One region of the Streptococcus sp. 544 genome, then DNA from elsewhere that is predicted to be linked to it. Evidence: riboswitches for the same ligand, from Rfam matches in the RefSeq annotation. Region 1 holds a riboswitch; the other holds the start of a gene.
The links. A riboswitch is a leader RNA that binds a small molecule or an ion and turns the genes downstream of it on or off. The one in region 1 is predicted to bind thiamine pyrophosphate.
Positions count from the first base shown of each region.

Region 1 (4,431 bases):
GACTACGACTACATCGAAGCCCTTGAATATGGTATGCCACCAACAGGTGGTTTGGGAATCGGTATCGACCGTCTCTGCATGCTCCTCACGGATACAACTACTATCCGTGATGTATTGCTCTTCCCAACAATGAAATAAGCTCTTATCCTCTGGTACTTGCCAGGGGATTTTTTGATGAAAAAAGAGACTGAATTTAAGGAGAAAATGAAGTATAGTGTATTGAAGTTGAAATAGTACACTTTGACTTCTAAGACATTGTTAGAAATTGGTTTAAATTCCCTAATCAATTTGCGCATGTTTTATTTCATTTTACGATAGTATGCTGAAACTTTTCAAAAAGTACTAGAAATTGACTTGGATTCTCCAATTGATTTGTTCAGATTCACTATAAATAAAAATTAATAAGTAGGATAGGAAGTTAGCGTCAACTAGGATAGTATCTTGCTTAAACAGTATATATGGGATTGATATAAGTCCCTAGGCCCTATTAGAGGATGTTCTGGTGTCTTATTCACTTGTTTTTTATAGCATTAGTAGATAGAATCAGCAAATAAAAAAGTAGTTCAAATGCCTGGTAGCAAAAGATCTCAACGATTCACTTAATATCGACTAAAGTTTAGAGTTTAAGGAAAGTAAGGATAGTATATTGTATGAAAAAATAAGATGGTTTTTAAGCAAAACTCTTGAAAATGATTGAAAAAAGAGTTATTATAGATGTATAGCAAAAAGCAAACGCTTACTTAATCAAGGAGGACAGTTTATGTCATACAAAACAAGCAATGCAGAAGGTCATGTAGATTTCATCAATACCTATGATTTGGAGCCAATGGCGCAACAAGTGATCCCTAAAGCAGCCTTTGGTTATATCGCTAGTGGGGCGGAAGATACTTTCACTTTAAGAGAGAATATCCGCGCCTTTAACCACAAACTCATCGTTCCTCATACACTTTGCAATGTAGAAAATCCAAGTACAGAGATTGAGTTTGCAGGCGAAAAATTGTCTTCACCAATCATTATGGCGCCTGTTGCGGCTCATAAATTAGCGAATGAACAGGGTGAAGTGGCGACTGCGCGTGGTGTGCATGAGTTCGGTTCTCTTTATACAACCAGTTCTTACTCTACTGTTGACCTTCCAGAGATTTCTGAAGCCCTTCAAGGGACACCTCATTGGTTCCAATTTTACTTTAGTAAAGATGATGGCATTAACCGCCACATCATGGATCGTGTGAAGGCTGAAGGTTATAAAGCGATTGTCTTGACAGCAGATGCTACTGTAGGGGGCAATCGTGAGGTGGATAAGCGTAATGGCTTTGTCTTCCCAGTTGGCATGCCGATTGTTGAAGAATACCTGCCAGAAGGTGCTGGTAAATCAATGGACTTTGTTTACAAATCAGCTAAACAACGCTTGTCTCCACGCGATGTAGAATTTATCGCTGAATACTCAGGACTTCCTGTGTATGTCAAGGGACCACAATGCCGTGAGGACGTTGAACGTTCGCTTGCTGCGGGAGCATCTGGTATCTGGGTAACCAACCACGGTGGACGCCAAATCGACGGTGGACCAGCTGCCTTTGACTCACTTCAAGAAGTAGCAGAAGCAGTTGATAAACGTGTGCCAATTGTCTTTGACTCTGGTGTTCGTCGTGGTCAACATGTCTTTAAAGCCTTGGCTTCAGGAGCAGACTTGGTAGCTATTGGTCGCCCGGTTATCTATGGCTTGGCTCTAGGCGGTAGTGTTGGTGTGCGTCAAGTCTTTGAACACTTGAATGCGGAATTGAAGACAGTTATGCAGTTGTCTGGAACTCAGACCATTGAAGATGTTAAACACTTCAAACTCCGTCACAACCCATACAACCCAACTTTCCCAGTTGACCCTCGTGACTTAAAATTGTATTGATAAAAGAGATTGCCTCCACTGAATGTGGAGGTTTTTCTTCGTGTATTGGAAGAATAAATCGCTATCAAAAACTATATAAAGATATTTTTCGGTCAAATATCTTGCTAGAGCTTTCATTTTTTGCTATACTGGTGCAGTAATTAAATAATAGAGACATTTGGGGTGCTTTAAGCTGAGATGATACCCATTGAACCTGATACAGTTAAGACTGGCGAAGGGAAATGTGAAACGTTTTTTCGTATGGCGAAATGAACGATCTAATCTTGTAAGTCAACTCTAATTCTTGATTGTAATTGGAGTTTTTTTGTTTATATAAACTGGATAGGTTTGTTTAGGTAGCTCTCTGCAAATGCCCTCAATGTTCTTTAAAAGGATCAAGTGGAATTAGGATTTTACTTGGTATCTCTTGGTGTTTTATTGATTACTAAGGAGTAAAGAGAGGAAAAAATAAATATGGAAACACAGGTTTATGCATTTGAGCCAGGTTTGACTGTTGGAGAATTATTAAAAAATAGTCAGAAGGATTGGCAGGCTGCAATCAATCATCGTTTTGTCAAGGAACTTTTTGCAGGGACAATTAAGAATAAGGTCTTAAAAGACTACCTAATTCAAGATTATCACTTCTTTGATGCCTTCTTATCCATGCTGGGTGCCTGCGTAGCCCACGCAGACCAGATTGAATCCAAGCTTCGTTTTGCCAAGCAACTAGGCTTTCTTGAAGCAGATGAAGACGGTTATTTCCAAAAGGCTTTCAAAGAGTTAAAAGTATCTGAGAATGATTATCTGGAAGTGACTTTGCACCCTGTAACAAAAGCCTTTCAGGATCTGATGTATTCGGCAGTGACTTCATCAGACTATGCTCATCTTTTGGTCATGCTGGTCATTGCAGAAGGTCTCTATTTAGACTGGGGTTCTAAAGATTTGGCTCTACCTGAAGCCTATATTCATTCGGAATGGATCAATCTCCACAGAGCTCCTTTCTTTGCAGAGTGGGTTCAATTTCTGGTTGACGAACTCAATCGTGTCGGAAAAGGTCGAGAAGATTTGACAGAACTTCAGCAACGCTGGAATCAAGCGGTCGCTTTAGAATTAGCCTTTTTTGATATTGGTTATGACGCCTAGAGAAAGTTTAGGATATTTACAAATTTGATGAGGTAAATCATTCAATGTAAATGAAAAAAATTTCTTAACAAAAGATAGAGATAAATCGAAATCAGTATATCGTATAAAGTGAAAAGGAAGGATTTCAATATGACAAGTTTAAAATTATTAAAAGAAAAAGCACCTTTGGTCATTTGCATAACCAATGATGTAGTAAAAAATTTCACAGCAAATGGATTAGTAGCACTGGGTGCCTCACCAGCTATGAGCGAGTACCCAGCAGACTTAGAAGATCTATTAAAATATGCTGGAGGATTATTGATTAACATTGGGACTTTAACGGATGATAATTGGAAATTATACCAAGCTGCTCTGAAAATTGCCGAGAAATATAATGTCCCAGCAGTTTTAGATCCTGTAGCCTGTGGAGCAGGAGAATATAGAAAAAAAGTAGCAGATGATTTAATCAACAATTACAAACTAGCTGCGATTAGGGGGAATGCTGGAGAGATTGCTTCTTTAGTAGGTATAAATGTGGCATCTAAAGGAGTAGATAGTGCTGGTGTGGATAATATTGATGAGATTGCTCTAGCAGCCAACGCTAAGTTTCATATTCCAATAGTAGTGACTGGAGAAGTTGATGCGATTGCTGTTAATGGAGAAGTGGTAACGATTCATAATGGTAGTGCCATGATGCCAAAAGTTATTGGGACAGGATGCTTATTAGGTGCTGTAATAGCAAGCTTTATCGGACTTGAAAAAGGTCAAGAATTGAAATCATTAGAAACAGCAATGTTGGTTTACAATATCGCTGGAGAAATGGCAGAAAAACGCCCCAATGGGCATCTTCCTGGGACATTTAAAGTTGAATTTATAAATGCCTTATATGAGATTACAGATGAAGATGTAAAGGAATTCAAAAGAGTGAAGTAAAATGTTTCATAAAGAATTATTAAAACTATATTTTATTTGTGGAACGACTACTTGCCAAGGTAAAGATCTATATAGAGTTGTTGAGGAAGCCTTAAAAGGTGGTATAACCTTATTTCAATTTCGTGAAAAAGGGGAGGGAGCCCTGGAAGGTAAAGAAAAAGTCGAATTAGCAATTAAACTACAGGATCTTTGTAAAAAATATAATGTTCCATTTATCGTTAATGATGATATCGATTTGGCAATGAAAATTGACGCTGATGGCGTACATGTAGGTCAAGATGATATTGGTGTTGATGAAATTAGAAAATTGATGCCAGATAAAATAATTGGTCTTTCTATAAAGAACGAGAAAGAATTTCAACAGTCAAAAGTTGAATATGTAGATTATGTTGGTGTTGGTCCTGTATTTGATACCCAGTCAAAAGATGATGCTGGTGGCGCTATAGGTTATGAAGGTCTTAAATTGATGAGAAAACTATTGCCACAAATGCCCTTAGTTG
Region 1 is NZ_VMMU01000006.1:56,663-61,093, forward strand. Features, by position in the region: gene lysS (lysine--tRNA ligase) at 1-138, shown strand, start outside; gene lctO (L-lactate oxidase) at 761-1,897, shown strand; TPP riboswitch at 2,046-2,134, shown strand; gene HT728_RS02935 (TenA family protein) at 2,351-3,019, shown strand; gene thiM (hydroxyethylthiazole kinase) at 3,149-3,931, shown strand; gene thiE (thiamine phosphate synthase) at 3,933-4,431, shown strand, end outside.

Region 2 (4,431 bases), on a different contig from region 1:
ATGATACGCCAGGGATTCGAATCACGGAAATTCGTTCTCGCTCACGCAAACTTGCTCAAGAAACGGGTAATCTTGGTTTGATTTTGATAGATTACTTGCAGCTTATCACGGGAACTGGGCGAGAAAACCGCCAACAAGAAGTTTCAGAAATTTCACGTCAGTTGAAAATCCTAGCAAAAGAACTGAAAGTTCCAGTAATTGCTCTAAGTCAGCTTTCTCGTGGTGTAGAACAACGTCAGGATAAAAGACCAGTCTTGTCTGATATTCGTGAATCTGGGTCTATTGAGCAAGATGCTGATATCGTAGCTTTTCTCTATCGTGACGATTACTATGAGCGTGGTGGTGAAGAAGAGGACGGTATCCCAAATAATAAGGTGGAAGTTATTATCGAGAAAAACCGTAGTGGAGCTCGTGGAACAGTGGAATTGATTTTCCAAAAAGAATACAATAAATTTTCAAGTATCTCAAAAAGGGAGGCATAAAATGACAGATGCATTTACAGATGTAGCTAAGATGAAAAAAATCAAAGAGGAAATCAAGGCACATGAGGGTCATGTAATTGAAATGACCTTGGAAAATGGGCGTAAGCGTCAAAAAAATAGATTGGGTAAGTTAATTGAAGTTTATCCATCCCTATTTATTGTGGAATTTGGGAATGTGGAAGGAGATAAACAGGCTAATGTTTACGTTGAATCCTTTACTTACTCAGATATCCTTACAGAAAAAAATCTAATTCATTATCTGGACTAAAGTGAGAAATTTTCTCACTTTTTCTTTTTTCTCCGAATAGTTTAAGTGAAGGTAATCTTCGATTTATATTATTTTCAAGGAGGAAGAATGAAAATTTTACCGTTTAAAGTAACAGAGACAAGGTTTTCTTTCAGAAAATCAGCTAAAAAGGTTGTTCCTTTTTTAGTAGTAGGATTGATGTTAGCAGCGAGTGATAGTGTATATGCCTATTCTGGAGGAAATGGATCGATTGCGCGTGGGGATGATTATCCTGTTCATTATAAAAATGGGAGCCAGGAGATTGATCAGTGGCGCATGTATTCTCGTCAGTGTACTTCTTTTGCAGCCTTTCGTTTGAGTAATGTCAATGGTTTTGAGATTCCAAGGGCTTATGGAAATGCGAATGAATGGGGGCATCGTGCTCGTCGTGAAGGCTATCGTGTAGATAATACACCGACGATTGGCTCCATTGCTTGGTCTACTGCAGGAACTTATGGGCATGTTGCCTGGGTGTCAAATGTAATGGGAGATCAGATTGAGATCGAGGAATATAACTATGGTTATACAGAAGCCTATAATAAACGAAGTATAAAAGCAAATATGATGACAGGATTTATTCATTTTAAAGATTTGGCTGGTGGCAGTGTTGGGAATAGTCAAACCTCAGTTTCAACAGGAGGAACACATTATTTCAAGTCTAAGTCTGCTATCAAAAATCAGCCACTAGCTAGCGCAACTGCGATTGATTACTATTATCCTGGGGAGAATGTTCATTATGATCAAATTCTCGAAAAAGACGGCTACAAGTGGTTGAGTTATACAGCTTATAACGGAAGCTATCGTTATGTTCAATTGGAGGCTGTGAATAAAAATCCTCTAGGTAATTCTAGTCTTTCTTCAACAGGAGGAACACATTATTTTAAGAGCAAGTCTGCTATCAAAAATCAGCCATTAGTTAGCGCAACTGCGATTGATTACTATTATCCTGGGGAGAAGGTTCATTATGATCAAATTCTCGAAAAAGACGGCTACAAGTGGTTGAGTTATACGGCTTATAACGGAAGTCGTCGTTATATCCAGTTAGAGGGTGTGACTTCTTCACAGAATTATCAGAACCAATCAGGGAATAGCTCTAATTATAGCTCAAATAATGGATCGACTGTCGGTTGGAAGAAAATAAATGGTAGTTGGTATCATTTCAAATCAAATGGGTCTAAATCAACGGGATGGTTGAAAGATGGATCTAGCTGGTATTATTTGAAATCATCTGGTGAAATGCAGATAGGCTGGTTAAAGGAAAATGGCTCGTGGTATTATCTGGATAGTTCAGGGGCAATGAAAACAGGCTGGTATCAAGTTTCTGGTAAGTGGTATTATTCTTACTCTTCAGGTGTCTTAGCTGTTAATACGACGGTGGATGGCTACAGAGTAAACAGTGATGGAGAACGAGTATAGAAAATTGGAGTAGGAAATTTTTCCTGCTCTTTTCTGTAAGCAGTTTCCTTGACATTTTTCTTATTTTGCGCTATCATATATCTATATAATATATGGGAGTCTGTGTACAGTCTGAGAGGAAGTGTTAAACTTCGACCGCACCTGATCTGGGTAATGCCAGCGTAGGGAACGATACTTAGTCTATTCTTGACCTTTTCCATATATGGTAAAGGTTTTTCTTTTTGTCAAAGGAAAACGAGAAGAGGAGGTTTTTATGAAAGCAAGCATTGCCTTGCAAGTTTTACCCCTAGCGCAGGGGATTGATCGGATAGCTGTTATCGATCAGGTCATTGCTTACCTGCAAGCTCAAGAAGTGACCATGGTGGTGACACCATTTGAAACGGTCTTGGAAGGGGAGTTTGATGAGCTCATGCGTATTCTCAAAGAAGCGCTGGAAGTGGCAGGGCAGGAGGCAGATAATGTCTTTGCCAATGTCAAAATAAATGTAGGAGAGATTTTAAGTATTGATGAGAAACTTGAAAAGTATACTGAGACGACACATTAGTCTATTGGGCTTTCTGGGAGTCTTGTCAATCTGGCAGTTAGCAGGTTTTCTTAAACTTCTCCCCAAGTTTATCCTGCCAACTCCTCTTGAGATCCTCCAGTCTTTTGTGCGTGATAGAGAATTTCTCTGGCACCATAGCTGGGCGACCTTGAGAGTGGCTTTGCTAGGTCTAATTTTGGGAGTCTTGATTGCCTGTCTCATGGCTGTACTCATGGACAGTTTGACTTGGCTCAATGACCTGATTTACCCTATGATGGTGGTTGTTCAGACTATCCCGACCATTGCCATAGCTCCTATCTTGGTCTTGTGGCTAGGTTATGGCATTCTGCCCAAGATTGTCCTGATTATCTTGACGACAACTTTTCCTATCATCGTCAGCATTTTGGACGGTTTTAGGCATTGTGACAAGGATATGTTGACCTTGTTTAGTCTGATGCGGGCCAAGCCTTGGCAAATCCTGTGGCATTTTAAAATTCCAGTCAGCCTGCCCTACTTTTATGCAGGTCTGAGGGTCAGTGTCTCCTACGCCTTTATCACAACAGTGGTATCTGAGTGGTTGGGAGGCTTTGAAGGACTAGGTGTCTACATGATTCAGTCCAAGAAACTGTTTCAGTATGATACCATGTTTGCTATTATTATTCTGGTATCGATTATCAGCCTTTTGGGTATGAAGTTGGTCGATATCAGCGAGAAATATGTTATTAAATGGAAACGTTCTTAGAATAAGAATGTTTCTGAAAAAGAAAAGAGGAAATCAAAATGAAGAAAACATGGAAAGTGTTTTTAACGCTTGTGACAGCTCTTGTAGCTGTTGTGCTTGTGGCCTGTGGTCAAGGAACTACTTCTAAGGATAACAAAGAGGCAGAACTCAAGAAGATTGACTTTATCCTAGACTGGACGCCAAATACCAATCACACAGGGCTTTATGTTGCCAAGGAAAAAGGTTATTTCAAAGAAGCTGGAGTGGATGTTGATTTGAAATTGCCACCAGAAGAAAGTTCTTCTGACTTGGTTATCAATGGTAAGGCACCATTTGCAGTGTATTTCCAAGACTACATGGCTAAGAAATTGGAAAAAGGGGCAGGAATTACTGCCGTTGCAGCTATTGTTGAACACAATACATCAGGAATCATCTCTCGTAAATCTGACAATGTAAGCAGTCCAAAAGACTTGGTTGGTAAGAAATACGGAACTTGGAATGACCCAACTGAACTGGCTATGTTGAAAACCTTGGTAGAATCACAAGGTGGGGACTTTGAAAAAGTTGAAAAAGTACCAAACAACGACTCAAACTCAATCACACCGATTGCCAATGGTGTCTTTGACGCTGCTTGGATTTACTACGGTTGGGATGGAATTCTTGCTAAATCTCAAGGTGTAGATGCTAACTTCATGTATTTGAAAGACTATGTCAAGGAGTTTGACTACTATTCACCAGTTATCATCGCAAACAACGACTATCTGAAAGACAATAAAGAAGAAGCTCGTAAAGTCATCCAAGCTATCAAAAAAGGTTACCAATATGCTATGGAGCATCCAGAAGAAGCAGCTGATATCCTCATCAAAAATGCACCTGAACTCAAGGAAAAACGTGACTTTGTCATCGAATCTCAAAAATACTTGTCAAAAGAATACGCAAGCGACAAGGAAAAATGGGGTCAATTTGATGCAGCTCGCTGGAATGCCTTCTACAAATGGGATAA
Region 2 is NZ_VMMU01000010.1:65,948-70,378, reverse strand. Features, by position in the region: gene dnaB (replicative DNA helicase) at 1-482, shown strand, start outside; gene HT728_RS05845 (Veg family protein) at 484-750, shown strand; gene cbpD (choline binding-anchored murein hydrolase CbpD) at 838-2,184, shown strand; TPP riboswitch at 2,267-2,369, shown strand; gene HT728_RS05835 (thiamine-binding protein) at 2,438-2,728, shown strand; gene HT728_RS05830 (ABC transporter permease) at 2,691-3,449, shown strand; gene HT728_RS05825 (ABC transporter substrate-binding protein) at 3,488-4,431, shown strand, end outside.
Region 2: linked by a shared signal. The riboswitch ahead of HT728_RS05835 (thiamine-binding protein) and the one ahead of HT728_RS02935 (TenA family protein) in region 1 are both predicted to bind thiamine pyrophosphate.